3 regions of the Paenibacillus sp. EB106-04-04-XG159 genome follow, and region 2 is predicted to be linked to each of the others. Evidence: riboswitches for the same ligand, from Rfam matches in the RefSeq annotation. Region 2 holds a riboswitch; each other region holds the start of a gene.

Region 1 (4,669 bases), on a different contig from region 2:
ACTTATGAAAATATACCAATGCGTGCCGAGCACACCAAAGGTGTAAATCTATCGATCCAACACCGAATTGCATTGTTCCGCTGTGATCGGACATGGCTTACAGAGACAATTGAAAAACTTTCCGCAGAGGTTTAAGACAATAGAAAAAAGCAGTAGCCGGCTCCCTTAAGGATTGGCTGCTGCTTCTTCTTCAAGCGACTTATACTCGTTACCTCAATAAATCGAAATTTCCTTGTCAAGAACAGACTTGTTTTGCACTTGATTCCCTAAAATAAATAGCTTCTTTAAATTGGGCAGATTCACTAAAGGCTCTACATTTGAAATAGCGTTATTCTCCAAATGAAGCACCTCGATCTGTTGCCAATTTTTCATGAAATTTAAGTCTTGAAGTGAGCCGTCTTGCATCGTAAATGAACGTAAGGCTGTCACATCAGCAAAGTAAGGCATCACCTTATCCACTTCATGCAACCAGTCACCATTACCTATTCGAAAAGATACATCATTAAAAGTTAAATGTTCCAGCGTGTTATTCGCAAACGGATCCTGACTATTTATTTGGAACTTACATTGATTACAATTTAACGTTTTTACATGCTGCAAATTGAACAATTCACTCATTTCATCGTAAAAAGAAGTCTCATTTAAACTTAATGTTTGCAGACTTGGCAGACGATTTAAGGAATTAATACCTATAAAGTCTCCATACTCCATCGCTGAAAGTTGTTCTAGCTGCGGGTATTTCACTAAATCTGCCCCATCCAAATTATTTTCCGACCCGCGTATGTAAACAGTTAAAGATTTTAAAGCAGGCGCCTCTAACTTTGGTATGAAAGTACCTATTAATTCAGCTTTCTTTAAATTTGGTGCTACGATCGATGATACAGTGCCGTTATAACCTGTTATAGACAATTCGGTCAGTGAATTCAAACTATTCACAACCTCAATAGATTCCACTTTATAGAGAGAAGATAACCGCAGATTCGTCAATGATGACTTATTTTTAAGGCGTTCTAAATTCGCAATGTCAACATTCTCAAGATCAAGCGACTGCAAGTTAGGCATGTTTTGTATGAAATCCAGCGTTTTTAAATTTCTTACTGACGTAAGCTTCAACTCTTGTAATTGACTCAGTGAATAGAACGCGCTGAAATCCGTCGCTTCACTATTATCTATTGCCAATGACTCCAAACCAGTTAATGAAGACAACCACTTCAAATCATTGATAGTTCTTAAAGACAATGATTTTAACGGCAGTTGATTCAGCAGATGGAAGTCGGTAACCGATTCATCTACATAACTAATTTCAAGCGATTGTAGATTCGGAAACTCTAATAATAAAGCCATTTCCGCATTACTTCGAATTTGTGTGGAGAGTTCAACTATTTTAGCTTTATCACCAAAATAATGTGCAATCTCTCTAAATGATTCGTTAAATCCGCCTGTATAGCTTTTTAACCCTTGTAAATGTTGAAAACTCACTTTCTGACCTTGTGAAACTTGGTATTCACCCATTAGATTTATCACCGTTAGTCCGCTAAATGCCTCAAAGTCTTTTTGTTCGATTCTTTGTGTATTCAATATCTTATCCGTAATCACATAGTCGGAAATTTCAGCATGCTCATTCGTAAATGGATCGTCAAAGCTGTAAGCAAGGTGCCACTGATCGTCATCATAGCGAGTAGACAAATAACGGATGCTTGCGATTTCTTCTCCTGTAGGCATCACTGCGCCTTTATTAAAAATATCTTTTAAAAAGAACAGGAGAACTTCGCTTTCAGGCATTGTTCGAATAGGTACTTTTACATCGCTGCTGTATTCTGATTGATTGCTAGTAAAGAAATATCCAACCATTAAACAAACAAGTGCGAGCGGCACAATGAATAGCATCTTTAAATTCGTATTTGGGCGTGTTGTTGTTTTAACAGGTGATGTCCCATAATAATTGTTGATCGTTTGGTCAACAAAATAGACGTTATTCTCCTTCAACAATAATTCCGTTTTACAATATGGACATTTGAATGTTTGCCCTTCCTTGTATTCAACGTTCCCATTACAATTTGGACAATTTAATTTAAGTATTTCCACTGGCCACCCCTCCTGATATCCTTATCTATTAAGACAAAACTATATATTGATCTAAAGTATCTAATTATCTTTAAGATCATATCATGATTGGATAATTTTGGGTGGTTTAATAATATGACTTAACCTATGACAAAAGACCGGATCTTGGTAGTTTGTACCTATTCACACCGTCAGTTCTAGGTCGTATGATAGATTCGTAGTTACAATTAACCAAGTGAAAAAGGCAAATCATAGGAAACTATGAGACGCAAAGCCAAGGGCCTGTACCACAACGTTTTTTACATGATGTGGATGGCAGCCGGTTGCCACAAGGCATCATAGTATTATTTTCTATGAACCTTGTATGTAAGGTTCTTTTTCGCATGCCTTTTTCCCTAAATCCATTATGAAAGGTAGAACAAGATGATGAGAAAAAGATTTAGGAGTAGCTTGCCTTTACTCGTGTCGATGCTACTTGTGTTGCAATTGTTCTTTCCAATTGCAAATGTGTTTGCACAAAATGCTGCCTTGGCTGGCAGCAGTATTTTGCCACCGAGTAACCTCGACTACCAACCTGTAACACCAAGTGACGTAAAACTCACATGGAATTCTGTTTACCAAGCGACTGGGTACAATATCTATGAAATAGGTGATGGTCAACTCAACCTGCTAGGTACAACAAAATCGAACTATTATAACATTAACGCCCTTTCGGAAGGTTCTTACACTTATGTCGTTTCAACGCTAAGTGCTGAAGGTGAATCAGGGCCATGTGCACCGATTACGGTTAATATCGTTTATCCGATAATGGCGGCACCAGCTACCTTAACTTATACCTTCCAGAATGGAAACGATCTTGTACTGAACTGGGGATCGTCACAGTATGCTGAAACCTACAGTCTCTATCAAATTGGTGCAGATGGAGAAAAGACACTAGTCTCTTCGCTCAAGGACCGTACATACAAAATTACAAACGCACCTGCTGGAACATACACCTATGCGGTGTCCGCTGTAAACTCCAAATACGGTGAATCACCTCTGTCCAATCCATTAGAGGTAACGGTGGGGCTGCCAGTTATGGCTGCGCCAGGAAATCTCGCGTACACAGTAACAAACGGTGGAACAGACATCAATCTGAAATGGAGCTCCGCCACCTATGCAAACAGCTACAAAGTCTATCAAATTATCGACGACCAAAAAGTTCTAAAAGATACGGTGACTGGTACAAGCGTTACTTTCAGCAACATGTCTACCGGTACCTATGTTTATGAGGTTCACTCCTATAGTGACCGCTTCGGTGAATCAGAACAAGGAAGCCAGATCTCCGTCACTTTAGGTGACGTAATCATGGCTCCACCAAGCAACCTGACTTATGTAGTGAAAAACGGAAACGATATTACTTTGAGCTGGGGCGCGGTTGCAAATGCAAATAGTTATAAGGTTTACCAAATTGTTGATGGTCAAAAAGTATTAAAAAGTACCATCACAGGTACAACTGTAACGTACACCAACCAACCGGTAGGGGTTTATCTGTTTGAGGTTCATTCTTACAGCAATAGTTACGGTGAATCCCCGGACGGAAGCCAGGTTACTGTCAACTTGGACGATGTGGCTATGGCTGCTCCGGATAACTTCACTTATAAAATCAACAATGGCAACGACATCGTTTTAACCTGGGGAACTGTAGCCAACGTTAACAACTATAAGGTTTATCAAATCATTGACGGTCAAAAAGTGTTAAAAAGTACGGTAACTAGTCCAACCGTGACATTTAGCAACATGCCGGCAGGAGATTACAACTACGAAGTGCATTCTTATTCCACCCGCTTTGGCGAGTCACCGGAAGGAAGCAAGCTCACGTTTACACTGGCTCACCCTGCCATTCAACCGCCGCAGAATTTGGTTCAGAAGACCCAAAGTGCGACCAGTTTCTCTTTAAGCTGGGATGCCGCGTCGTATGCAAATAGCTACAAGGTTTATCAAATCATCGATGGACAAAAGGTATTAAAAAGTACAGTGACCGGTACAAGCGTGGCATACACCAATATGACGCCGGGTGAATACACCTACGAAGTTTATACCTATTCCACTCGTTTTGGGGAGTCGGCGGAGGGAAGCACACTTACTTTCACACTCACCGGACAAATTATGCAAGCACCGACAAACTTGACGTATACCATTACAAACGGAAACGATATTACATTGAAATGGACGGCAAGCAGTTATGCAACAAGCTACAAAGTATATCAGGTGATTGACGGACAACATGTCCTGAAAAGCACAGTAACTGGTACATCCGTTTCCTACACGAACATGCCTGCGGGAGATTATGACTTTGTTATTAAATCTTTCTCAACGGTTTTGGGTGAATCGCCTGAGGGGGCGGAAGTCAATTTTTCATTGGTTCATCCGACGATGACAGGTCCGGGCAATCTTGCCTTTACCATCAAAAACGGAAATAATGTTGTGTTGACTTGGACAACAGTACCTTACGCCAACAGTTACAAGGTTTATGAGCTGGTAGACGGTCAAGAAGTACTGAAAGCAACTGTAACTTCCCTCACTGCAACGATCGTAAATGTACCAGCGGGCGACCATATTTATG
Region 2 (4,669 bases):
TCGGCAGCCTTAATGGCATACCTTCAAGTGGGCAATCTGGAGGCCGCTCGAGTTGCATTGGAAGCCGCAGCGGCGCTTGGCGCTCCAAGCATGCGGATCGCTGTGCATCGTTATGACCGCAGCCGTCCTTATTCTGAGCTATTGACCGAGCAGCTTCAATATATGGAGCAACTGGCGCCGATGCTGCAGGAGTACGGAGTGAAAGGCTTAATCGAGACGCACCATGGAACGATCGCGGCAAGCGCGAGCGCCGCACATCGGATCGTGTCCGCATTTGAAGAGTCCCTATTCGGTGTACTATTTGATCCTGGAAATATGATGTTTGAAGGTTATGAGAATTATCGCATGGGCTTAGAATTGCTTGGGCCGTATTTGTCTCATGTTCATGTCAAGAATGCGGATGTGATCCCTTATGAAAAACGCGATAACGCTTCCTTCACATGGTCTCCGCTTCAATGGGGACTTGTGGATTGGCAGCAGGTAATGTCGGACTTGATAGCGGTCGGATACGACGGCTATTGCGGTTGTGAGGATTTCAGCGGTACGTATTCTTCACGCGAAATGATGAATGTTTATGTGAAATGGATATCAGATCTAAGAACAGCAGCGGAGGAATAATCATGAATCGATCTGACGGTATGCGATATGCTCCTCGCCATGAAGCGAAGGAAGTAGTGAGGCCCGGCGATTTCCAGATTGCAGCGATGGCTCTCGATCATGGGCATGTGTATGGGATGTGCAATGGGTTAATCGAAGCTGGAGCTACTTTAAAATGGGTATATGATCCCGATCCGGCAAAGGTGGACGCCTTCGTTAACGTATATCCTGAAGTTCGTGTCGCTCGTGATGCAGCTGAGATTCTAGAAGATCCGGACATTCGCTTGGTTGCGGCTGCTGCAGTACCATCTGAACGGTGTGAGCTAGGGCTTCGAGTGATGGCGCATGGTAAGGATTATTTTACGGATAAGACACCCTTCACCTCTCTTGAGCAATTAGCTGCCGCAAGAAAGCAAGTTGAGCTGACCAAGCAAAAATATATGGTTTATTATAGTGAACGACTTCATGTAGAGAGCGCAGTGTATGCTGGGCAATTAATTCAGCAGGGCGCTATCGGTCGTGTCATTCAGGTAATGGGAACAGGACCGCATCGCTTGAACGCATCTAGTCGACCGGAATGGTTCTTTCAACGTGAGAAATACGGCGGTATTCTATGCGACATCGGCAGCCATCAGATTGAGCAGTTTCTGTTCTATGCTGGCTGTCAAGACGCGACTGTACTGCACAGCAAGGTTGCGAATTACAATAACGAAGCGTTTCCGGAATTAGAGGATTTCGGTGATGCTGCGCTGGTTGGGGATAATGGGGCAAGCCATTATTTTCGAGTGGACTGGTTCACGCCTGATGGCTTAGGGACCTGGGGAGATGGACGCACCATAATCCTAGGAACAGAAGGGTATATCGAATTGCGGAAGTACACTGATGTGGGGCGTTCGAATACATCTGATCACGTGTATTGGGTGAACAAGGAAGGCGAGCATTATGAGCATGTAGCCGGAAAGGTTGGATGTCCATTCTTCGGGGAGCTCATTCTCGATTGCTTGAATCGTACCGAGCACGCCATGACGCAAGCGCATGCTTTTAAGGCTGCTCAGCTTTGTTTGGAAGCACAAGCTCAGGCTATTAATCTGACACCATCAAGATTAAGAACCAAGTGACCATTTTGGGTGCAGTATCGAATAAGTGCTAAGTGTGACGTTTGGTTTTGTCAAAGTAGTTCACAGAACAATTATTAATAAACAAGAAAAATGTAGAATGATATCGCGAATGGAAGCGGAAAGCGTTTACCGGTAAATTACATAAAATTTATTTGTGAACATTTAAGGACCGAGTTGAGTGAAATTATCACTCTTCTCGGTTTTTTGCACTGAAAAAAGATGCTTATTCGACAAAAATCATATATTTCTATTATCAAGTGACATTTTTAGAACGGAATTTACATTTTTATTATCGATTAACATGAATTGACAACACGAATCATTATGAATATGATTTAATTTGTAAGACGGAGTAATCATATGACATGTAGTTTTGCGACCATGTTCCTTGACAATTACATAAGGCACACTAACTGAAAGGTTAGGTCGCAAAGCTTGGAGTCTTAGGGCCAGAAAAAGGCTGATGATAGTCCGGTTGCATATAGCATTATGCTGAGCATGATGCGTTATGTAGCCGGACTATTTTATTTTTCTTAGCTAAACCAGCTGTGGATTGATGTGGTTTAGTTGGAGGTTTACATAAATTAACTTATGAAGGAGGTAAGTCAATGAAGAAGCGACTAAGAATCGCGATTAATTGGCTGAGCATCGTGTCCATTATTCTAGGACTCATGCCTGGTACCAGCTCGAATGCTTTTGCGAATGCATCACAAGGTGACGGGCTTATATGGCCAAATCCTGGAGCCACCAATCTGTCGAAGGTTGCTGTGCCGACAGGAGCACCAGGAGAATGGCAGGTAACACTTAAGGTTGAAGGTAAGAATGTTCAACAGAGCTCAGATGTAGTGTTGGTCGTCGATAAGTCGGGCAGTATGAATGACTCTGATCGAATGACTAGTGCTAAAAATGCTGCGATAAAGTTCGTAGATGAGCTGCTTAAGGAGGGCTCGCTTACTCGCGTTGCAGTTGTGAGCTTTAGTACTAAATCAGAAGTGGAGTCTGACTTTAAAGGTACTTCTAATGCTGATATTAAGAGTTTGAAAAAAGCAATTAACGGGATCTCCGCTAGCGGAGGAACTAATATTCAGGCAGGGCTAAGAGAAGCAAATTCATTATTAGGTTCGAGCTCTGCGAAGAATAAAGTTGTCGTCTTACTGAGTGACGGTAGACCAACGTATAGCTATCAGGCAACTACAGCAACAGCATACACTTGGCCAGAGAATCGTTATAACTTTGTATTGAAGGACTTTACCAGTCGCTTAGGCAATGGCGAAGATTTCAAGATTAATACTGGTTATTCCGAAGGACCGTGGTGGAACCCTACTTGGTATCCAGGTTATAAAATTGGAAATTACCGAATCCAAGATCACGGTATAGGTACGATCTCAGAAGCTAAGGCTATCATAAATTCAAAGATTGGCATTTATTCTGTGGGTCTTAGTGTTGGCAATGACGCTGATGCAGTCTATGTACTGAAGAATAGTCAGAATAAGGGCTATTACTCTGGAAATAGTTCAGATCTTGAAGCTATTTACACGGAGCTTGCAGGTAGAATTGCTTATGCTGCCTCTGGTGCAAAGGTTAGTGATCCAATGGGTGAGATGTTTAACCTGAAGTTGAATGGCAATACATTCGACAGCTCGGTTTATACAGCTAGCCAGGGTACTGTAACCTATGATCCTGCTACTGAAACTTTATCTTGGGATATCGGGGATATTTCTGAGAATTTCCCAGCGACATTGACTTACAAGGTAGTCATGGATCAGAACCATGTGCCTAAACCAGATCCCGATATTCTCTATCCGACAAACAAAACAACAACTTTAACTTACAACAATGTTAATGATAAACCTATCTCTAAAGATTTTGTTGTTCCTGAGGTAAGCTACGGTAAAGGTTCAATCAAGGTCTGGGGATATAAAGTCAACGCAGATGGGGTCCCGATCAATGAAGCGGGAAATCCAGTGCCAATTGATAGACCAGATCTAGCTGCAAAATTATACGAGCATAAATTCGTATATGAAGGCACAGATGCTCTGAAAATTGGTCAAACTTATTCTGTACCTGCTATTCAGCATCCAGGTCATTCACTATTGGTTGGAAATAATCCAACAAGTGTTACGCTGACGATGAATAATCCTTCTCCAACTGTCTATTTCGGTTATACGGAAGGCATCTACAATGTGACCGTCGATCACAAAGCAGGCGACACAGTACTGAAGGCAGCTGTGACTGAGCCGAAGGGGCAAGGTGTTCAGCTGAACTACAGTAATGAGACGTTTGAAGGCTATGACTTCTCAAAAGTGGTGATTACTGGAAACCACGCTTTGATGATCAATGGTGGTGTGGTAACTGGCAAGATGCCGGGCAATGACATTCACATTACGTTCAATTATGTCGGTAAAGATCAAACGGTTAAGGTCAAGCACATGCTGCAAGGTACCACTACTGAGCTGATTCAGCCGACAACTGTGCCAGGTAAGACTGGCCAACAAGTAACCTTGAACGCTTCAACGATTCCGGGATATACGGCAGTGGAAGCAACTCATGCGTATACATTTACGAATAAGCCTGATCAGGAATTTACATTCTACTATACGGCAAATTCACAGAATGTAACGGTGAAGTACCTTGAAGAAGGTACGAACAAAGTGCTGGCTCCTGAGAAGGACTTCGAAGGAGTAACCGCTGGAACAGTAGACTTGACTGCAGCAGCGGTTGCCGGCTACACGCCAGTGAATGCGACACATACGTACACATTCACAAAAAAAGCTGATCAAACATACACATTCTTCTACAAAGCAGATAAGCAAACGGTAACAGTGAAGTACCTCGAAGAAGGCACAAACAAAGTGCTGGCTGATGAAGCTAAGTTCGAGGGAGTAACCGCTGGAACAGTGAACTTGACTGCTGAAACGGTTGCGGGCTACACGCCAGTGAATGCGACACATACG
Region 3 (4,669 bases), on a different contig from region 2:
ATCCCGATCATGATAAGGGATACCACAAGCGATATCGCCGCGAATGCGATGAGCACCAACGTAATCCCATCCATGATGCTGCTTGATATTTCCGTTACGACAGCTGCCATATCTGTATATACCACTCTGTCTTTTTCATTCTTACCTGTATTCCACGCATCCAGATAAGCCGTAATCGATTCCTTCGCGCCAAAATCAATCGGATAGAGCGAGATCGAAGCGGGAATCTCCGTTGCGCCTAGTGTGGCAAGCATCTGCTCCTTCGTCAGAGCGTTGGAGGACATTCCTTCTGACGCTGGTGGCATGCCGTCCGATGTCATTGCCAACATCTCGCCTGTGATAACGTTAACCTCAGACTCCTGCTGCGCCTTAACAATCTCTGATTTCTTCGCGTTATCGATAAAAGTTGTAGCAAGCTCATCAGAATAAGCGATGCCCGCAGGCAGTGAAGCCATCTTGGATTGCTCCTGTGCGCGAATAACACCGACGATGTTTAACGTGATCGCCTTATCGCTGTTGTACAGCTCCATCAGACTTGAGGGTGTTCTATTTACCGTGAACCGCCCATCCACTTTCTGATAATAATCGTCGTTCATCACGAGCTTCAACTCATGCCCGACCAGATCAACCAAGTCAATGCTATCCGCATTATAGTCAATACCAAGCGCCTCAAGCGCTGGTTCACTTAAGCGGTTATATTCATCCACGACCAAGACAAGATCATTCTTGGATGTCGGGAACCTTCCTTCCAGCAGATCGTAGTATTGCTCCAAGTAGCTCCCTGATGATTGTCCTGGCTTTCTAGGGTAAGCATAGAAGTTAATATTTCCTTGATTAACTGTTGTCGCCGTAGTCCCATCTGACTTCAACAAGTTCATATTCACCTTGCGCGTATAAGATATACCGTCAAGCAGCGCTGGATCAATCTTCCCCAAATAATCCATATATTTTGTTGTCAGCACATTCGTATGCATGATTGAATTCTCGCTCGGATCATAGGGGAACAGCTTCTTCTCTTCTGGATAGGATTCTAAGTCCGGAACCCCTAATGTAGGATCCTGTGCAGCATCCATGTTCATAACAGACTCCGTAATCGTAAGTGGAAAGTTCGATAATGCGCTCTTTTCGTAGGAGTTGATCTGCTTATCGAATCCGTTCGATAAGGAGAGAACCAAGGCGATCTCGATAATACCGATACTGGCTGCAAAGGCGGTTAATCCGGTTCTCCACTTTTTTGTAGAGATATTTTTACCTGAAAGCTTGAGCGCTGTAAAGAAACTCATGCTTGTCTTCTTCAGCTTATAATCTGGACTTACTTCCTGTTCAGCAAGTGCATTGGTATCAGCAACCACCTGGCCGTCGGAGAATCGGATCACGCGATCCGCGTATTGCTCCGCCAACTCGGGATTATGCGTAACCATGATGACCAGCTTGTCTTCCGCGATCGTCTTGATCAGCTCCATGATCTGTTCACTGGTCTCGGTATCCAAGGCGCCGGTCGGTTCATCCGCCAGAATAATGTCCGGATTGTTAGCCAGCGCGCGCGCGATCGCGACACGCTGCATCTGCCCCCCTGACAGCTGATTCGGCTTCTTATGCATATGGTCTTTCAACCCGACCTTCTCCAGCGCTTCTATCGCCTTGCGACGCTTTTCAGACGAAGGTACTCCACTCAGCGTCATCCCCATCTCGACATTGTCAACGATGCTCAGATGCGAGATCAGGTTGTAGCTCTGGAAGATGAAGCCCACGCTGTTATTCCGATAAGCGTCCCAATCACTGTCTTTAAAATGTGTAGTTGACTGTCCGTTGATGATCAGCTCTCCGCTGTCATACTGATCCAGTCCGCCAATGACATTCAACAGCGTAGTCTTGCCAGATCCACTCTGTCCAAGGATCGCTACAAACTCGCTTTCTCTAAAGTTAAGACTGACCTTGTTCAAGGCTACCTGAGTAAAATCTCCGGTCTTGTAGCTCTTCGTAATATGTTTCAACTGCAGCATGTGAAGATTTCACTCCTTTCTATCTATGTATAAGGTTGATGCATGCTTACGGAAATTTCAACTCATGTAGTCTTTCTCATTATGCTCATATCCACTATGATTATGACGCCGCCGGTATTTCTCACATGATAAAAAGCCGCAGGGTGGATCCTCCGGCTCGCTTCAATGATCAATGATGATTATTTGATGCTGCGTGACAAGATAATGGTATTCAACCATGTCAATTCCGATACGGTAAGCGTCCCCTTCTCCGCTTTATCGACCCACGATGCATCGGAAATGACACCTTTCTGAATCAATGCAGCAAGCGTGTCCACCAACTGCTTGCGTTGATTGTCCGTTAGGTTCAATGTGTCGTCCTCCCCCACGTCGAATTCGTATAACTTGTACTGCTCGATCAGACGGATCAACAGCTGCGGGTACTCCGGGTCGGTCGCATAGCCACCAACTCGAATCGCGTATGCAGCCGTCTTATAATCAGCGCCCAGCACGCCGTGATAACGATTGGGCTTGTCCCTAGTTCCTGCAAGAATCAGCTTGCTATGGTCAGCAATACTTTCTCCCCAGTTATGGTAGTGCCGAAACGGAGCGTTAATAGTCACCCATTTGCCATTCACATGCTCCTTTGTACTATAAGTACCGCCTCCAGCAGTGCCAGTGCCTTTGATGCCAAATAGATTATTGCCAGACTTCGTTAACCCGGACTCGCCCCAAGCGCTCTCGAGTATGGCTTGAGCGATGGTAAGAGATGCCGGGACGCGTGTGCGACGCATGTCTGCTACAGCATAAGCAGCGATTCTTGATATAAATTCATCAGGCTTCATGCTTTATATCATCTCCTTTCTTCTGGAGTTGTACTACTAGTTTATTAATGAAATCCAGAAGAGGAACGCCGCATATACCTGTCCATTCCAACAAAAATATCGCTAATCATCTTCTGACAGCGAGGTTGAATGCACAGCTAATAATAGATGATGCATGCAACCGGCTGTCATACCTTAATGGCTTTAGACCCTATGGCTTTGTGTCCCTGCCTTTCGACAGGTTTACCCATTATTCAGATTTGTTCATTGCTCATCATCAAGCTTTCATACTCTTTCCATGGCATCGGCTTGGCAAAGTAATAGCCCTGTGCCAAGTCACAATTAATATTGCGAAGAAATTGAGTTTGCTCCTCGGTTTCTACGCCTTCTACTACTACTTTCATATTAAGATCGGTCGCCAAGTTAATCATATTGGTAACCACAATCTTGCCTCTCTCATCATCTGCAACGCTCATCATAAATCCACGATCCAGCTTGATGACATCTGCAGGAATGGATTGGAGTATATTAAGGCTGGAATATCCCGTTCCAAAGTCATCTATCGCGATAGAAAATCCTACTTTCTTAAGTTGTAATAAGATATCGCATAGATACTTGATATTCTCGAATACGATAGACTCCGTCAACTCCAACTCAATGAACTCAGCGGGAACATCATACTTCTTAATGATCTGCTCTAAACGGATTACAAAATGTTCTCGAAATAGATGCATACGCGAAATATTGACTGAGATCGGGTGAGGCCTAATCCCCTTATCCATCCACATTCTAAGCAGTCGGCATACCTCTTCAAACACCATTAAATCCAAGTTGACTATAAATCCATTGCGTTCAAATACAGGAATGAAATCACCCGGAGGGATCAATCCCCTTACTGGATGTATCCATCTGACCAATGCCTCCGCGCCATATATACGGGCGTGTTTCAGATCGTATTTTGGCTGCAGGTATACAACAAATTCGCCGTTATTCAATGCGGCATGCATGCTGCTGACAAGCTCTTGAACCTTAATCTCTTGATACAGCATTTCTTCATTAAAGAAAAGACAAGTACATTCATCTTCCCTTTTGATACACTTGCAGGCCATCTCAGCACGATCAATCATCACATTGATGTCTGTCGTACGATCGATAATAGAGTAGATGCCGCACTTGATCACTAATCGGTATCTTGCTGTAAAATCACGGTGATAATCACTCAACTGCTTAGTCAGATGATTCATCCTACCCATTAATTCATGATCATGTTCGCATGTTGCAAGGAAAATAAATTGAGCACCATTACCTCTCCCTACTATTTCCGTAGGTAAGAGATTATCCGATATGGTCTTTGCTATATACATCAGGATCTGATCGCCCGCTTCGAAGCCGCAGATTTCGTTAATATATTTAAAACGATCAACATTGAATTCTACGATTGCGAAACGCTGTTCTGGATATTGAATAAGCTGGTTCTGTACATCCAATCGAAATTTAGACAGACTCGGTATTCCAGTCATTTTGTCCACATATGCGATCATTTCAATCTGCTTTTGATTCCTGCTTTTACTTGTGAGGATGTAGAATAAGATGGCAATCAGGAACACTAGAGTGATTAGGCATAACAGATAGCTGATTCGAATCACATACTTTGTATCGCCCATTACCATGTCCTTTGAAATAATAGACATCACGTACCAGTCATTGATATCCTCGATTGCAAAATAACCGATGAGATAATCACTACTATCGATCTCTAATGTACTAATCCCTTCCTGACCAGTTGCCACATCATCTCTTAATGCCTGAAGTTGTTCCTCATCGTGAGAATATGTGCTGATTTGATCGAATACATGCCCTGTC

What was found. Region 2 has a riboswitch for cyclic di-GMP ahead of AC3WTP_RS15225 (vWA domain-containing protein). Riboswitches for the same ligand answer to the same signal wherever they lie in the genome.
Region 1: it holds a riboswitch for cyclic di-GMP, as region 2 does, so the genes downstream of both, AC3WTP_RS00200 (OmpL47-type beta-barrel domain-containing protein) here and AC3WTP_RS15225 (vWA domain-containing protein) in region 2, are expected to answer to the same signal.
Region 3: it holds a riboswitch for cyclic di-GMP, as region 2 does, so the genes downstream of both, AC3WTP_RS07150 (glycoside hydrolase family 73 protein) here and AC3WTP_RS15225 (vWA domain-containing protein) in region 2, are expected to answer to the same signal.

Annotation. Positions count from the first base shown of each region.
Region 1 covers NZ_JBYTDY010000001.1:44,139-48,807, reverse strand. The annotation lists gene AC3WTP_RS00210 (PadR family transcriptional regulator) at 1-135, shown strand, start outside; gene AC3WTP_RS00205 (leucine-rich repeat domain-containing protein) at 214-2,085, opposite strand; cyclic di-GMP riboswitch class I at 2,298-2,395, shown strand; gene AC3WTP_RS00200 (OmpL47-type beta-barrel domain-containing protein) at 2,488-4,669, shown strand, end outside.
Region 2 covers NZ_JBYTDY010000011.1:166,715-171,383, reverse strand. The annotation lists gene AC3WTP_RS15235 (sugar phosphate isomerase/epimerase family protein) at 1-618, shown strand, start outside; gene AC3WTP_RS15230 (Gfo/Idh/MocA family protein) at 621-1,715, shown strand; cyclic di-GMP riboswitch class I at 2,109-2,198, shown strand; partial or broken gene AC3WTP_RS15225 (vWA domain-containing protein) at 2,324-4,669, shown strand, end outside.
Region 3 covers NZ_JBYTDY010000004.1:263,720-268,388, reverse strand. The annotation lists gene AC3WTP_RS07155 (ABC transporter ATP-binding protein/permease) at 1-2,003, opposite strand, end outside; gene AC3WTP_RS07150 (glycoside hydrolase family 73 protein) at 2,183-2,827, opposite strand; cyclic di-GMP riboswitch class I at 2,980-3,064, opposite strand; gene AC3WTP_RS07145 (bifunctional diguanylate cyclase/phosphodiesterase) at 3,061-4,669, opposite strand, start outside.